2 linked regions of the Companilactobacillus allii genome follow. The main gene of each other region encodes a partner of the protein of the gene in region 2 in a complex. Links are inferred from orthologs where the notes say so. Each region holds a gene or a part of one and is shown on either strand. Other genes may lie near its edges. The genes, in order: dnaG and dnaB.

Region 1 (8,761 bases), 1.3 Mb from region 2 along the record:
GTAGAAAACTTAAATCCTAAGCGATAATCGAATTTTTCAACGGCCTTCATTAGACCCATGTTACCTTCTTGAATCAAATCAAGAAATTGCATACCACGGCCTACATATCTCTTGGCAATGGAAACAACTAAACGAAGGTTGGCTTCGGCTAAACTTTGTTTAGCCTCCTCATCCCCTTGTTCGATTTTCAAAGCAAGATCAACTTCTTGTTGGGCATTAAGCAACGGAACACGGCCAATTTCCTTCAAATACATACGAACTGGATCATTAACCTTAATATCAGTTGGGGCAGTAGTATCATTTTTCTTTTTAGGACTCTTTTCTGCTTCCTTTTTTTCTTTCAAAAGAGAAAGTTTACTTGGATTACCCTTTTTATCAACAACACCAATACCTTGGTCCTCAAGTTCACTTATAAAATTAGTTAAAGCTTCACCTTTAAGTTTGTAAGGCTTGATAATCTTTTCTTGTAGATCATCTTCTGTAATGGAACCAGTTTTCTTAAGATCTTTAACTAGCTTCTTTGTAGCAGTTTTTAGTTCTTTTGATACTGTTGTTTTTTTAGTTGCCATGTATATTCCTCCAGTATGCTTTAATTACTTAACAATCTTCTAACATCAATCAGTTGCTTCGTCAGTTCTAATTGTAATTTATTGTCACCTACCATTGCAGCCTGTTTCAATTGATGATTAATATCGGAAACCTTTGTCTCTAAATCCGAATTATTAATATTATTAACATAATCATTAATCTCTTGATCACTATACTCGGCGGGCATTGGCATCATCTCCAATTCTGCTAAAAGATTCTTCTCATCGTTATCGAGAACATTCATAAAATCAGAAATATTGATTTCTTCTGCATCATTTTGTTCCCCATATGAAAGCAGTGAGTTAAAAAGGCTTTGATAATTAACATGGACAAAGTTGAAACCATTCCCCTTGAGGTTGATTCTAATCTCTGGAAAATTAATTGCCCAATACAACAAACAACGTTCAGATTTTTCAATTCGATCATAATTGGAATGCACAGTCGCAGTCACTTTTTCAAGTACTGCTTTTTCTGCATTTCTATTATTATTAGCCGGGCGTTTAATTGCCATTCTACGTCTAAGTGTATCAAGTTCTTTATTGATAGATTCCTTTGAAACATTCATTTCATCCGCAATTCTACCAACGTACATATCAACTTCGACTGGCGATTGTAACTTAACTATTTCATTCAATGAACGATTAAGGAACTCAATTTGATCGTGTTCATTGCTGAGATTATAGTTTCTCTTGAAGTAATTAAGTAAAAAACTCATTGGAGTTTGCACTCCGTTATTAACTAAGTTCTTAAACGCCTCGCCACCCTCACTACGAATATACTCATCTGGATCTTTTTTATTCGGAACACTTATGACTCCGTAAGAAAAACGATCATCGTTTAATTGCGTAACCGCACGATAAGTAGCCTCTACACCAGGATCATCTCCGTCATAACAAATATTGATTTGGTCGGTCAATCGACTTAAAGTATAAAGTTGTTGATCAGTCAAACTAGTTCCCATTGAGGCAACACCATTTGTAACTCCAGATTTATAAGCACTAATTACATCCATGAATCCTTCAAATAAAATTACATTTTTATTATCTCGAATCGTCTTTTTAGCATTATTGAGATTAAACAGTGCCTTACTCTTATTAAAAATAGACGTTTCCGGACTGTTCATATACTTGGCAACACCATCGGCTTTATTCAAAATTCTTCCTGAAAAAGCAATGATATTACCTGACTCATCCGTAATTGGAACCATTACACGGTCTCTAAACCGATCAAACAATTCACCTTCTTGATTTTCAGCAAATAATCCAGATTTTCTTAATACTGAGTCATCAATCTTACGATTTTTGAAGAATTGGAGCAAGAGATTTGAATTATTCGGTGCATAACCCAGATTAAAGGTTTCAATAAGCTTATCATCTAGATCACGGCCATTTAAATACTTTAAAGCTGGTGTTCCATTCTCTGTCTTTAACAAAATATGACTATATAACTTTGCTGCTTCCTCATACATTTTTATTAAAGTTTGACTATCGGAACTTTGATAATTATTATCACTAACTTGATATTGATCTGGTACAGATATGTTACCCATCTGGGCAACTTCTATTACAGACTCAGGGAAGCTCTTACTTTCAATTTCCATAATAAATTTGAAGACATTTCCACCACGACCGCAACTAAAACAATGGAATATCTGTTTATCTTCAGCAACTGAAAAAGATGGTGTTCTTTCCTCATGAAAAGGACACAATCCAAATAGGTTTTTACCTGATTTCTTTAACTGTACATATTTACTAATTACATCAACAATGTTGGTTTTTGAGGTAACTTCATCAATAAATTCCTGTGGAATCCGAGTTGCCATGGCCGTCACCTCCTCAAATATACATATAAAAACAGTGAACTATAATATATCACATTGTTAGCGCAATTACAATTATTTGCTTACTTAACTACAATTTTAGACAAATCTCCCAATTTTGCAATTAAATGGTTTGCAATAACTAATTGTGTAAGACGATTATTTTTAACTTCAGCGTCTTTCGCCATAATCATATTCTCATCAAAGTAACTGTCAATAACTGGCTTCAGTGATGCGAGTTTTTCGTATAGTGCTTCAGCATCAAAATTACCTGCTTTGATAATCTCTTGAACCTGATTATTCAATGCTGATTCTGACGGATTCTCGAATAACGATTCATTAAGAGCTAAATCATCACTATAATCAAACTTAGCTTTCTTAGATAGATTTACCACACGTCCAAGTGCTTCAACTACTTCCTTGAAATCATCGTCAGAAACGTGTTTTTGCAATACTTTGGCTGTATTGATCATAATAATAGGATCAACATCTGAGCCGTTAATAACAGCATCGACGATATCATTTCTAACATCTGTATTACCAAGTAATTGACGTACACGATCAATCATAAACTTATCAATATCCTTAGTATGTGCACTCAAGTCTAGTTTCTCTGGAACTGTTAAATTACTCTTTAAATAACTTTGTAAATCATCAAGATTTAATGACCATTGATATTGATTCAAAATTCTAACAATACCGTAGGCTTGACGACGTAATGCGTATGGGTCGTTTGAACCACTAGGTATCAAATCAACAGCATAAAATGTTATAAGTGAATCAATTTTATCGGCAATGGCCAATGTTGCTCCAACTTTAGTTGCAGGTAAGCCACCCTCAGCTGAAATTGGCATATAGTGTTCTCTTACAGCCTTCGCTACAGCGTCATCTTCCCCCATCAAGCTGGCATATTTTTCACCCATGACACCTTGTAATTCTGGGAATTCATCAACCATATTTGTGACAAGATCAAACTTGTAAATGTCACTAGCACGTAAAACGTCTTTTGTTTCTTCAGCTGACAATCCAAATAATTCAGCCAAATGATTTGAAATTTGATGTACACGCTCCATCTTCTCAAACATCGTACCGATCTTAACGTGGAAATTAACTGTCTTTAACTTTTCAACGTAATCAGCAATGGTCTTCTTTTGATCTTCTTTATAGAAGAAATCAGCATCTTCCAATCTAGCAACAAGAACCTTTTCGTTACCTTTGATAACATTTTCAATATGTTCAGAATTACCATTTCTAACTGAAATAAAGTATGGTTCCAAACTTCCTTGATGATTTCTAACATAGAAATATCTTTGATTATCTTTCATTGAAGTGATCAAAACTTCTTCTGGAATCTCCAAATATTTCTTATCAAATGATCCATGGAAGGTTGTTGGGAATTCAACCAAATTATTTACTTCTTCAAGCAAATTAGCATCTATATCTACAACCCAGTCGTTATCATTTGCAATCGTCTTAATTTGATTTGAAATAATATCCTTACGTTCTTTGGCATCAGCAATAACAAATTGTGATCGTAGTTTTTCAACATAGTTCATAGCATCATCTATTTCGATATCCTCACCCAAGAAGCGATGTCCACGTGTCATACGACCAGACTTAACATCCAAAATTTGTAAAGGAACTTCTTCAGTATTCAATAACGAAACTAACCAGTGAATTGGTCGAATATATTCAAAATCATATGAACCCCAGTGCATTCTAGTTGGGAATGTTAGTGACTTGATTACATCAGTAATTTCAGATAAGACATCTTCAACATTCTTACCGGCTTCATGCTTTTGGATATAAACATATTCGACCCCTTTTAATTCTTCAAAGAAAATATCATCAGTAGTCATTCCTTGACCACGAGCAAATCCTTGAGCTGCCTTTGTCCAATTACCATCGGCATCTTGTGCAATTTTCTTTGATGGTCCTTTTGCCTTAATATCAATATCTGTTTGTTTTTCAGCAATATCCTTAACAATAATTGCCAAACGTCTTGGTGTTGAGTATTTTTCGATGTTTGAGAATGAAATACGGTTTTCTTTTAAGAATTTTGCGGCCTTTTGTGCCAACTGATTAACACTGTTAGTTACAACATGGGCAGGCATTTCTTCCAAACCGATTTCTAATAAGTAATTTTTAGTCATTTTCATTCTCCTTTACTGCATCGCTATTTGCCAATAATGGGAAACCACGCTTCTTACGTTCTTCAACAAATGCCTTTGCAACTTTATGTGCCATTTTTCTAATACGTGATAAGAATGCTGCTCTTTCAGTAACAGAGACAGCTCCACGGGCATCCAACAAATTAAATGTGTGACTACATTTCAAAATATAATCGTAAGCTGGGTGAACTAGTCCTAAGTCCATTAAACGATTTGCTTCTTTTTCATATTCATCAAAGAATTTAAACAACATATCTTGATTGCTTTCCTCAAATGAATACTTTGAATGCTCATACTCTGGTTCTTTGAAAATATCACCATAAAGTACTCCATCACCCCATTCAAGATCATAAACTGAATTAACATTTTGAATGTATGAAGCTAAACGTTCAACACCATATGTGATTTCACTTGTTACAGGGTGACATGCTAGACCGCCGACTTGTTGGAAGTATGTAAATTGTGAAACTTCCATACCATCAAGCCAAACTTCCCAACCAACACCGGCACAACCCATTGATGGGTTCTCCCAGTTATCTTCAACGAAACGAATATCATGTTCCAAAGGTTCAATGCCTAGTGCACGTAGTGAATCTAGATAATATTCTTGAATATTCTCAGGAGCTGGTTTCATAACAACTTGAAATTGATGATGTTGGTACAAACGATTAGGGTTTTCACCATATCTACCATCTGCTGGTCGTCTTGAAGGTTCTACATAAGCTGCATTCCATGGCTCTGGTCCAATTGCACGCAAGAACGTATAAGGACTCATAGTTCCGGCACCTTTTTCTGTATCATAAGCTTGCATCAACATGCAACCTTTATCACCCCAAAATTTTTGAAGTGTCAATATCATATTTTGTACATTTAATTCTTTTGCCATACTGTCTCCCTTCGGGTAAGCACAAAAAATCCCTTGCAAGGTATAGTTGTCTACCTAGCAAGGGACGAATAATTTCGCGGTTCCACCCTAATTCAGGACTTTAGTCCTGCTCTTTTATTAAAAAATTAAATAACCATTAGCCATTGAAACTGTAGCGGCTTTCACCATCCCGCATCGCTGTTTTCATAGAATTAATTATAGCAATTTTAAAAATATTGTCAATTATACAAACGTATCAAATACGCCACGTTTTCATATCATCAATAAATTTCTTACTTTTAGGATAATATCCCACTGAACCAAGATAAATAGAATCGATAGCACCTTGAATCATATCTTTATTGTTATTCTTGATTTCAATCTTACCAATTTGATCAAGACCGATTTTACTAAATAATCTTAAAAAGTAAACGATTCGTTCAGGTACATGCAATCGATGAATATCTGTGTCAAAATGCTTTGAACAAATAATTCCACCTAAAACAACTGAAAAGTCGAATCTTCCCTCTGTCTCACCACCAACAACACAAGAATCCATATTGGGTTGTACACCAAACACCTGCAATAAATGCATTTGCATAATATCAATAACTATTTGTGGATCGAATCCATTCTCAATATACAATAGTGCCTTGAACGTATCCCTATACCACTCATCTGTTAACGGTGAGTCTATAAATGCACTGTGCAATAAGTCAAAAAGAAAGGTGGCATACGCATTTAATTCGATATCCTGAATTATCTCATCAAACTGTTTAATATTACTAGCAGAATTCAAATAAGATAGACCTTCGTCTCTAACCACTCCAGTATAATCACCATATGAAAATGTAATAACTGAGCCAGAAATCTTAGACTTTGATCCTTGTGTTCCTCGAACTAAAAAAGTTCTAAAACCATATTCCTTAGTAAGAATCGTGACTAGCGCATCTTTTTCCCTATACCTTTGTCTACGAACAACAATACCAAAAAAGTTTGTTTCATTTTGATGCATTACTTAAGATCCTTAACCGAATATCCAGCCTGATTCAAGAATAATGGATCATCACGCCAATTTTTCTTAACTCTTACCCAAAGCTTCAAATTGATTTTTTCACCTAATAAGTGCTCGATTTTAATACGTGAACCAATACCAATATTTTTAAGCATACTACCACCTTTACCAATAATAATTGGCTTTTGGCTTTCTCTTTCAACATAAATACTTGCTTCAACTTGAAGTTTACCAGCCGCCGTACGTTGATTCATTGATTCAACAATTACAGCAACAGTATGAGGAATCTCATCACGTGTATCCTCAAGTATCTTCTCACGAATAAGCTCACCAACGATAAAGTATTCTGGATGATCAGTGATTTGGTCATCATCATAATATTGTGGTCCGACTGGTAATACCTTCGTTAAGGAATCAATCAATTCATCGACATTATTACCATTTGTTGCACTGATTGGTACAACTTCAGAGAAGTCCATTAATTGTGAATATTCACTAATTTGTGGAGCCATATCATCTGGGTTGATCATATCAATTTTATTCAGAATCAAGAATACTGGTGCCTTAACTTTCTTCAATTCTTCAATAATGAACTTGTCTCCAGGTCCAGCTGATTGTCCAGCCTCTGTCATAAATAATACTGCATCAACTTCTTTTAATGCAGAAGTAGCTGCTGAATCCATATATTGATCCAAACCATTGTGTGGCTTATGGATTCCGGGTGTATCCAAAAAGATTATTTGACGTTTTTCATCCGTAAAAATACCTTGTATCTTATTTCTAGTTGTCTGTGCTTTAGGTGAAGTAATTGCAATTTGTTCTTTAATAATACGGTTCATAAATGTTGATTTACCAACATTGGGGCGTCCTACAATTGCTACAAATCCTGAACGAAAATTTTTATTATCCATAATTAATCCATATCCTCATCACTGAATGCCAGTGGTAAAATTTCTCTAAATTTAAACTCTTTATACTCGTTAACGTTATTCGCTAAGAATACTGGTGCATCTGATTTCATAAATTCACTCATAACTTGTCTACATGCACCACAAGGTTTAGACATATCTGAAGTTCCATTAACGATTGCAATAGCTTTTATTTCCTTAGCACCAACAGATACAGCCTTGAATATAGCTGTTCTTTCAGCACAATTGGTCAATCCATATGAAGCATTTTCTATATTAACACCAGAATAAATTTTTCCATCATCACATAGAATAGCTGCACCGACTGTATAATTTGAATACGGTGCATACGCATGATCCATGGCTTTATATGCTATATCAAATAATTCTTGTTCGTTAATTTCCACTGACCCAGTCTCCTATTTAATTGCTATTTTTGTAATCCATACGCACTAAGAATTTCTTCTTGTAAACCAATCATGACCTTTTCATCTTCTGGTTTTATGTGATCATAACCGTTTAAATGAAGAATCCCATGCACAATCGTATATCCTAATTCACGATCAAATGAATGCTCGTAATCTTTAGCATGTTCATCAACGATTTCAACACTTATAAATAAGTCTCCAAGATCCAATGGCAAATCAGGAATTTGCTCTTCCAAATAATTCAATGAATCCTCTCCATCATTAATGGCAAAACTAATTACGTCAGTTGCTCTATCGGTATCACGATATTCTTTATTAATTTCATGAATTTTATCTTTTGTAACAAAATGAATTGATAATTGAGTGTCATCTTTTAATTCTAATTTGTCAAAAGTAAACTTCACAATATCATTGACCCAATCAACACGTGATTGATCGATTAACTTATCATCATTATAAATTTCTAAATCCATACTTATCCCCGTTATTTTTCAATTTTATCAGAATCATCATACGCATCAATAATCTCGGCTACTACTGGATGTCTAACAACATCAGCGGAAGTGAAATCAACAAATTGTACGTGTGGTAAATTTTGCAATATTTTCTGAGCTTGAATTAATCCGCTACGAGAATTACGTGGTAGATCAATCTGAGAAATATCACCATTCACTATCATCTTGGAATCAAATCCTAAACGTGTTAAAAACATCTTCATTTGTTCTCTAGTGGTATTTTGAGCCTCATCTAGTATAACAAATGATTCATCCAACGTACGCCCTCTCATATAAGCTAGAGGGGCGATTTCAATAACTCCACGTTCCAATAGGCGACCTGTGTGATCTGCTCCCATAATTGCGTATAATGCGTCATAAATGGGACGCAAGTACGGATCGACCTTTTCCTTTAAGTCGCCCGGCAAAAATCCCAAACTTTCACCCGCTTCAACAGCAGGTCTAGTAAGGAC
Region 2 (8,682 bases):
TGCCAGCTTTTAATTCTTTATTTAAGTAAGCTGAAGTATCAATCACACGATCCTTCAAGCTTTGTCCGATTTCATAAAATTTATCAAAAATATCATCAAACTTCATGGCTTCAACACCATAAATCTTAGTGAACATTTCATTTTTTTGTTTAAGGTTTTCTTCTAGTTCTGCTTTAAAGATATCTTTATCCAAAATATCTGCCATTCTGATACCAACACGGGCAGCTTTATCCATATAAGCGGGTCCAATACCACGATTAGTAGTACCAACTTTAGAATTACCTCGTGATTTTTCTTGGCACTTATCTAATTGGATATGGTAAGGAAGGATTAATTGAGCACGATTTGAGATCTTCAAATTGTCTGTATTGACACCTTGTTCGTTCAAACGTTTCAATTCATCAGCTAGAGATTCAAGGTTCAAAACTACTCCGTTACCAATAACACTAGTTTTATCTGAATATAAAATACCTGATGGAACTGATCGTAATTTATAAACTTGTCCATCAATATTCAAAGTATGACCTGCATTGTCTCCACCTTGATATCTAGCAATAATATTAGCTTCTCCACTAAAGTAATCAGTAATCTTTCCTTTACCTTCGTCGCCCCATTGGGTTCCTACTACAACAACTGTTGTCATATCCAATTTCTCCTCTTGCACTTTGTTTTTTGGGATTTGTTCGTTAGTGGTGTAAACGCGTTTACGAAAGACAACTCCCTGCGCTTACTTAACTACTGATTGCACCAACTTCGTTGATACCATCAGCAGTTAGGTAATGCTCAGGAGCTACCGTCTTTCGACACGCTCTAGTTTTCGGGTATGTTGGCTATCGACGAAAACTTATTATACGATTTCACGAACAATAGCTTTGCCGTTCCTCTTGGACCTGAACGATTTTTTCCGACGATAACTTCAACTTCGCCGACATCTTGGTCTTCTTGATTTTCGGGTTCACTATTTTCACCATCACCATCTTCATCTCGATAATAATCATCTCGATATAAGAAGGCAACAATATCAGCGTCCTGTTCAATTGAACCAGATTCACGGATATCTGACAACATCGGTCTCTTATCTTGTCTGGCTTCAACACCACGGGAAAGCTGTGATAGCGCGATTACTGGCACATGTAATTCTTTTGCTAATTTTTTTAGATTACGGGAAATAACAGACACTTCTTGTTGTCTATTCTCTTGACCGGTACCTTCGATCAATTGTAAATAATCAATGATAACCAAATCAAGTTTGCCGGTTTCTTTTAAAAGTCTTCGACATTTTGATCTTATTTCAGTCATTTTTGAACCTGGAGTGTCATCAATATAGACATTTGTCTTTGATAAACTTCCCATCGCCACAACTAAACTATTCCACTGATTCTCATCTAATTGTCCGGTTCTAAGTGCATTAGCGTCAATACTTCCCTCTGAACAAAGCATACGATTAACTAACTGTTCCGCACCCATTTCTAGTGAGAATATCGCTACTGTAGCTTGATCCTTAGTTGCGGCATTTTGTGCCAAGTTCAGTGCAAAGGCTGTTTTACCCATACCAGGACGAGCTGCCAGTATGACTAGCTCATCTTTATGTAAACCAGTTGTCAAAGCGTCCAAATCTTTATATCCAGTTGATAATCCTGTGACATCTGTATCTTGATCATATAACTTATCGATTTCTTCAAACGATGACTTAACAACATCTGAAATTTTACGAAATCCTTTGTTACTTCGATTCTCTGACACTTCCATAATGTCACGTTCAGATTTATCAATAATAGTATCAAGATCGTCGTCCTCTTCAAAACTACGGCTGACAATTTCTGTACCAGCATTGATCAATCTTCTTAGGACGGCTTTATTCTTAACGATTTTTGCATAGTAAGCCGTGTTAGCAGCTGTTGGGACAGCATTGGCCAAGTCAGCTAGATAGCCAACTCCGCCAATGTCTTCTATTTGATTCATCTTATCTAATTCATTTTGAACCGTCACAACATCGACTGGTTCTTCACGGTCATTCAAATTGACCATGGCTTGGAATACCAATTGATTAGCATGTTGGTAAAAGTCTTTTGACTCGACGTATTCCATTGATTCAACTAATGCATCTTGACTTAGAAATACCGCCCCTAAGACAGCTTGTTCAGCATCCTTGTCATTGGGCGGTATCCGTGTATTTATATCATTATTCATTCAATACTAGCTCTTTTCAACTATATGTACTCTTATAGTAGCCTCTACACCATCAAAAATCTTTGTTGGTACATTTATGTAGCCAAGTGCTTTAGCTCCTTCTGGGAGTTCCATTTTGTGTTTGTCGACCTTCATTCCATATTGCTTATCAAGTTCTTCAGCAACTTTCTTAGTAGTAACTGAACCAAATAATCTTCCATCAGTTCCAGCTTTGGATTGAATCTCTACAACTGTAGTATCTTTTTCAATTTCTGCCTTGAACTTCTTAGCTTCTTCTAATTCAGCCTGGAAATCCTTTTCTTCGCGATTGTGTTCAGCTGACAATTTAGCCATGTTAGCCTTAGTTGCTTCAATAGCCTTATTATTTTTAATTAAAAAGTTTTGAGCATATCCTGCGGCAACGTTTTTAACCTCACCTTTTTTGCCTTTTCCTCTAACATCTTGAGTAAAGATAACCTTCATAATAAATCCTCCATATATTTAGAATACAAAGAGAGTTCTCACTCTCTATTTCTGGTAATCAGATAACACATCGATCAACTGATCCTTAGCTTGGTCAACTGTAGCATCCGCAATTTGTGTTGCTGCATCAGTTAAGTGACCACCACCACCAAGTTTTTCCATAATAACTTGGACATTTATTTTACCTAAGCTTCTTGCAGAGATTCCAACTCGTCCGTCAGGTCTTTTACTAATAACAAACGATGCCTCAACATTATTCAATGATAACAATGTATCCGCTGCTTGAGCAACGATAACTGGATCATATGAACGATCATTTTCTCCAAAACAGACCGCCATATTACCACCGACCATTGTTATAGTTTCGATCAAATGATTTCTTTGGATGAAACTGTCGATATTTTCCTTCAATAAGTTCTGGATCAAGGCTTCATCCGCACCAACAGAACGTAAGTAACTAGCGGCATCAAACGTTCTAGTACCTGTTCTTAATGAAAATGACTTAGTATCCACGGTAATTCCGGCTAATAGTGAAGTAGCCTCAATCTTTTCTATAGCCTTTTTATTCTTAGGTTGATATTCTAACATTTCAGTAATCAATTCACTAGTAGATGACGCATATGGCTCGATATAAATCAGCATTGGATTCTCTGGGAACTCTTCTCCACGTCTATGATGATCAATGACCACAACTTTTTCATTTGGTAAGTTGAACATGTTGGGATTGATCGAGATACTTTGCTTAGAGTGATCGACCATAACTATCAAAGTATTTGGTGTTCTAAGATTCAAAGATTCCTCTGGAGTCACAATATCATCTTTAATAGCTGGATCCTTATTGATCAATTGCAACAAACGACTGACATCTGTATGAATTGTTTTGGGATCAATAACCACTTTACATGGCGTATTATTCATCAAGGCAATTCTTCTAATACCAAGAGACGAACCAACCACATCCATATCTGGATGTGAGTGTCCCATTACGATGACTTGATCACTATCCTTCAACAATTCTTGAAGAGCTTCACTGATCATCCTAGCACGAACTCGTGTTCTCTTTTCCATAGGGTCGGTATTACCACCATAAAATCTGGCTTTTTGTCCGATTTCTTTGACAACAACTTGATCTCCACCACGGCCAAGCGCCAAATTAAGATTCTTTTGAGCTTCATCATTCAATGAATTCAAATCATCGACCCCGTAGGAAAATCCCATACTTAAGGTCAATGGAACATTTTGCTGCGATGTATATTCTCGGATCATATCAAGGATTTTGAATCCATTTTCTTCCATCTTAAAAATCTTACCAGTGTAAGCAACAATGAAGAAATGATCATCATCGATACGTTTCAAAAACATCTGCTCTCTAGATGCCCAATTGGATAGTTCGTTAGTAACATAATTATCCAAATTAGAAATATCTCGATCACTCATTGATTGCGTGATTTCAGCATAATTATCTAGATAGACTTGTCCTATAACTGAACGATTTTTTTCATATCGTTTCTCAATTTTTGAATAATGAGTAATATCCATAAAATAGATAACTTTCAATTCAGTTTGGACCTGTACCAAGTAATACTTATCTCCGATTTGGATCGTACGGTATTTACCATGTTCGTCCTCTTCATCGTCACTATCAACAAATGTTGTTAATTCGGATGAAATATCAGAGATATTAGTACTATATACAGTTTCAATTCCTGTCTTCTCAACAAAGTAAGGATTCACCCACTGTACTTGTTTATCATCATCATAAAGCATAATTCCCAACGGATACTCGACAAAACTGTTATCCGTTCCTCGGTCAATTCGATACTGCAAGTTATTAGTATACTTACCAGCTTTTTCTCCTAGAAGTAAAAATAAGTATACAAATAAGACAAATGCAATAACGACTAATAGAGACTGAATGTAACCGCTTATAGAGCCGTGTATCAGTCCAACTACAAATATTGAAATCAACATAACAACTAATGAGATTGCCGTTAATTGTGTTGAGTAATCAACTCGAGAAAGGAAGAAACGCAAATTAGATTTTATCTTTTTCATATTAGTCCCCTCTTAGATATACCTCTTAATTTTATCACAGCCGACAACTATTTATTGAGAAAATAATACCGAGATATAATAACTATCTTTTGGATTTTTAAGTAAAAAAAAAGCCGAGACAAAAGTCTCGACACTTAATTAAAATTAGTCTTCTGCAACGAATGGTAATAAAGCCATAATTCTTGCACGCTTGATAGCGATTGTAAGCTTTCTTTGGTTTTTTGCGCTTGTGCCTGTAACACGTCTTGGCAAAATCTTACCACGTTCTGAGATAAATCTCTTAAGTAAGTCTGTGTTCTTGTAATCGATATAATCGATATGGTTAGCTGCGATGAAGTCAACTTTACGTCTTCTACGTCCGCCACGTCTTTGTTGTGCCATTTTAGTCATCCCTTCTATATTAGAATGGTAAGTCGTCATCTGATATGTCGATTGGTTTACTGTTGTCAGCAAATGGATCGCTCATATTATTTGAGTTGTTACTGTTGTTATTATTGTTGTTAGATTGATTATTGTTATTATTTGAATTGTTGTTGCCAAAAGGCGACTGGCTTGATTGATTTTGTTGATTATTATATGGAGCTTGATTGGGATTACTGTTGTTGCTCTTATTGTTATCACCAAAATTATTATTTGATGAACCAGTATTTCTCTTCTCACTTTCGGATCTTGATTCTAGCAATGAGAAGTTTTCAACAACAACTTCGGTTACATAGACTCTTTGACCTTGTTGATTTTCATATGAACGTGTTTGAAGACGTCCATCTATTCCAACAAGTGAACCCTTATTAGTGAAATTTGAAAAGTTCTCAGCAGATTTTCTCCAGATAACGCAGTTGATAAAATCAGCCTCACGTTCCCCTTGAGCATTAGTAAATGTTCTATTTACTGCTACTGTAAAACTAGCAACGGCAGCCCCGCTAGACGTGTATCTTAGTTCAGGATCACGTGTCAGGCGTCCAGTTAATACAACTCGATTAATCATATGTCTGCCTCCTTAAAGTGTTTCACGTGAAACAAATTAGTCTTCACGTTTGATAATCATGTGACGTAGCATGTTTTCATCGATCTTTGCTAGACGGTCGAATTCGTTGATAGCGTCATCATTTTCAGCATTTACATTTACAATATGGTAAATACCTTCTTTGTAATTAGCGATTTCGTATGCTAAACGTTTCTTTTCCCAGTCTTTTGAGTCGATTACGGATGAGCCGTTGTCTGTAATGATCTTGTCGTAACGATCAATAAGAGTCTTCTTAGCTTCTTCTTCAATATCAGGTTTGATGATATATGTAATTTCGTAATGTGTCATAACTGCACCTCCTTATGGTCTAATGGTTCTACTGAAAGAACAAGGAGCATAAATTAACTACATTTTATACTCACAATGTTAAATTTTATCATAAACTTTCAGTGAATACCATAATAAATTTCAATAAAAAACGTTTCTGCCTGACACGTATCCTGAACGATACATAATCAAATTACGCAGAAACGTTTTTTTGCTTCTAATTAATTATTGTCACCATCAGATGTCTCATCGCTAGAATCATCATCTGATTTTGTTTCTTCAGAAATTGTCTCAGTATTGGAATCAGTATTAACATCAGTTGATGTCTCTTCATTTTCCTCTACTTCTTCTTCTTGGATCTTAGCCATAGTTGAAACGATCGAATTATCATCAACCTTGATCAATCTAACACCCAAAGTTGCACGTCCAGTTTGTGACACGCTATCAACGCCAAAACGGATCATTACACCTTTATCAGTAATAAGCATAATATCCTCATCACCATCAACAGCTGTAACACCGGCTATAGGGCCATTTTTCTCTGTAACGTTAGCAGTCTTAATACCTTTACCACCACGTCCTTTAACAGGATATTCGTCAACAGAAGTTCTCTTACCATAACCTTTTTCAGAAATAGTTAGGACCTCTTCACCCTTTTCAACGATAGATGAACCAACAACGTAATCTTCCTCACGTAGTTTAATTCCACGAACACCAGCCGCAGTTCTTCCCATAGGACGGACGTCGCTTTCTCTAAAGGTTACAGCGTAACCCTTGTGTGTTCCGATAAAGATGATTTTATCTCCGTTAGTTAAGAAGACATTATCAAGCTCATCCCCATCTTTTAGAGTGATAGAACGTAGTCCGGAATGTCTGATATTAGCAAAATCAGTCACTGGTGTACGTTTAACAGTTCCAAATTTAGTAACAAAGAATAAGTATGAGTTCTCACGGTCAACATCTCGATCAACGTTAATAACCGTTTGAATCGTCTCACCTTTTTCAATGTTCAATAAATTAATAACTGGAATTCCCTTAGCAGTACGACCATATTCAGGAACTTCATACCCCTTAGTCCTATATACCTTACCAGTATTAGTAAAGAATAATAGACGATCATGAGTTGATGTATAAATCATGTGTTCGATGAAGTCATCATCGTGAACACCCATTCCTTGAACACCTCTGCCACCACGATTTTGAACACGGAATTCATCCGTGGACAAACGCTTGATATAACCTTTGTGTGTCAAGACAACTAGAATGTTCTCTTCTTCGATTAAATCTTCATCCTCGATATTAGCAACTTCACTAGCACGGATTTCAGTTCTTCTAGGATCACCGAATTTTTCTTGAATTTCAAGCAATTCATCATAGATGATCTTATCAACACGTTCTGGTTTTGCCAAAATATCTTTGTATTCAGCAATTTTTACTAATAGATCTTGGTATTCTGCTTCAACCTTTTCACGTTCCAAGCCTGTCAAACGAACCAAACGCATATCCAAGATAGCTTGTGATTGTTTGTCAGATAATTCGAAACGATCCATCAATGTTTGTTTGGCAACACTAGATGTTTGAGAACCTCTGATGACCTTGATGATCTCATCAATATGATCAAGTGCGATTCTCAATCCTTCAAGAATATGTGCACGGGCCTGAGCTCGGCGTAATTCATATTCAGTTCTACGTCTAATAATAACTTCTTGATGCTTCAAGTAATACAACAAGACTTCTTTAAGTGATAGAACACGAGGTGTTTTATCAACGATTGCAACCATATTGATACCATAAGAAATTTGTAGTTGCGTCAACTTGTACAAGTTATTCAAAACAACTGAAGCACTCATATCACGACGAATATCAATGACGATCCTCATACCTTCACGATCGGATTCATCATTTAAGTCAGTGATACCTTCAAGCTTCTTATCACGAGCAAGTTCGGCGATACGTTCTACTAAGTTAGCCTTATTTACCATATATGGTAACTCTGTAACGATGATTTGTTCTGCACCGTTCTTCTTAGTTATAACGTCTACTTTGGCACGGAGCATAATGGTTCCTTTTCCGTGTTCATAAGCTTTTCTAATTCCAGATTTACCCATGATGATTCCACCAGTTGGGAAGTCAGGTCCTGGGATAACCTTCATTAAGTCAGCAATCGTAGCGTCATGGTTGCGCATCAAAATATGTAGCGCATCAATAACTTCTTTTAAATTATGTGATGGAATATTTGTTGTCATACCAACGGCAATTCCGGTTGCACCATTCACTAAAAGGTTAGGGAAACGAGCTGGCAAGACCATTGGCTCTTTTTCTTCACCATCATAATTGGGAACAAGGTCAACGGTATCTTTGTTGATATCACGCAACATTTCAACTGCCATTTTGCTCATACGAGCTTCGGTATAACGCATAGCAGCAGGCGGATCACCATCAATAGAACCAAAGTTTCCGTGTCCATCAACTAATGGATAACGATAACTGAAATCTTGTGCCATTCTAACCATTGACTCGTATATGGCTGAGTCCCCATGTGGGTGATACTTACCCATAATATCCCCAACGAATCTGGCACTCTTTTTATATGGCTTGTCAGGTGTAACGCCTAATTCATTCATACCGTATAAGATACGACGATGAACTGGTTTTAATCCATCACGTACATCTGGAAGTGCACG

What was found.
Region 1: the proteins of dnaB (region 2) and dnaG are in contact, whole or in part, in a crystal structure (PDB 2R6A), measured with the Geobacillus stearothermophilus proteins. The link is inferred for Companilactobacillus allii from one-to-one orthologs. Residues at the interface, in WP_033016901.1 of Geobacillus stearothermophilus: Ser13, Glu15, Ala16, Gln18, Glu91, Leu92, Asp94, Ala95, Val96, Pro97, Thr98, Ala99, Ala100, Asn101, Tyr104, Tyr105, Ile108; in WP_049624496.1 of Geobacillus stearothermophilus: Lys456, Leu457, Leu458, Pro459, Ala460, Asn463, Ala464, Leu467, Leu535, Leu536, Ile537, Ala538, Gln544, Glu545, Asp548, Tyr549, His552.

Annotation. Positions count from the first base shown.
Region 1 is NZ_CP019323.1:1,931,771-1,940,531, reverse strand. What follows is about bases 1-2,971. They hold dnaG (DNA primase), read right to left. Parts: upstream 2,411-2,971; coding sequence 590-2,410; downstream 1-589. Other genes in these bases: glyS (glycine--tRNA ligase subunit beta), read right to left, coding at 2,491-2,971; rpoD (RNA polymerase sigma factor RpoD), read right to left, coding at 1-569. Outside these bases: more of glyS, read right to left, coding at 2,972-4,560; glyQ (glycine--tRNA ligase subunit alpha), read right to left, coding at 4,553-5,464; DNA repair protein RecO, read right to left, coding at 5,700-6,458; GTPase Era, read right to left, coding at 6,458-7,369; BTM29_RS09570 (cytidine deaminase), read right to left, coding at 7,372-7,773; rRNA maturation RNase YbeY, read right to left, coding at 7,797-8,267; BTM29_RS09560 (PhoH family protein), read right to left, coding at 8,279-8,761. UniProt on the Escherichia coli protein: RNA polymerase that catalyzes the synthesis of short RNA molecules used as primers for DNA polymerase during DNA replication.
Region 2 is NZ_CP019323.1:619,831-628,512, reverse strand. Bases 1-2,892 are described here. They hold dnaB (replicative DNA helicase), read right to left. Parts: upstream 2,191-2,892; coding sequence 811-2,190; downstream 1-810. Other genes in these bases: BTM29_RS02990 (DHH family phosphoesterase), read right to left, coding at 2,698-2,892; rplI (50S ribosomal protein L9), read right to left, coding at 2,197-2,652; BTM29_RS03005 (adenylosuccinate synthase), read right to left, coding at 1-643. Outside these bases: more of BTM29_RS02990, read right to left, coding at 2,893-4,707; rpsR (30S ribosomal protein S18), read right to left, coding at 4,852-5,088; ssb (single-stranded DNA-binding protein), read right to left, coding at 5,108-5,692; rpsF (30S ribosomal protein S6), read right to left, coding at 5,729-6,019; gyrA (DNA gyrase subunit A), read right to left, coding at 6,220-8,682. UniProt on the Escherichia coli protein: The main replicative DNA helicase, it participates in initiation and elongation during chromosome replication. Travels ahead of the DNA replisome, separating dsDNA into templates for DNA synthesis.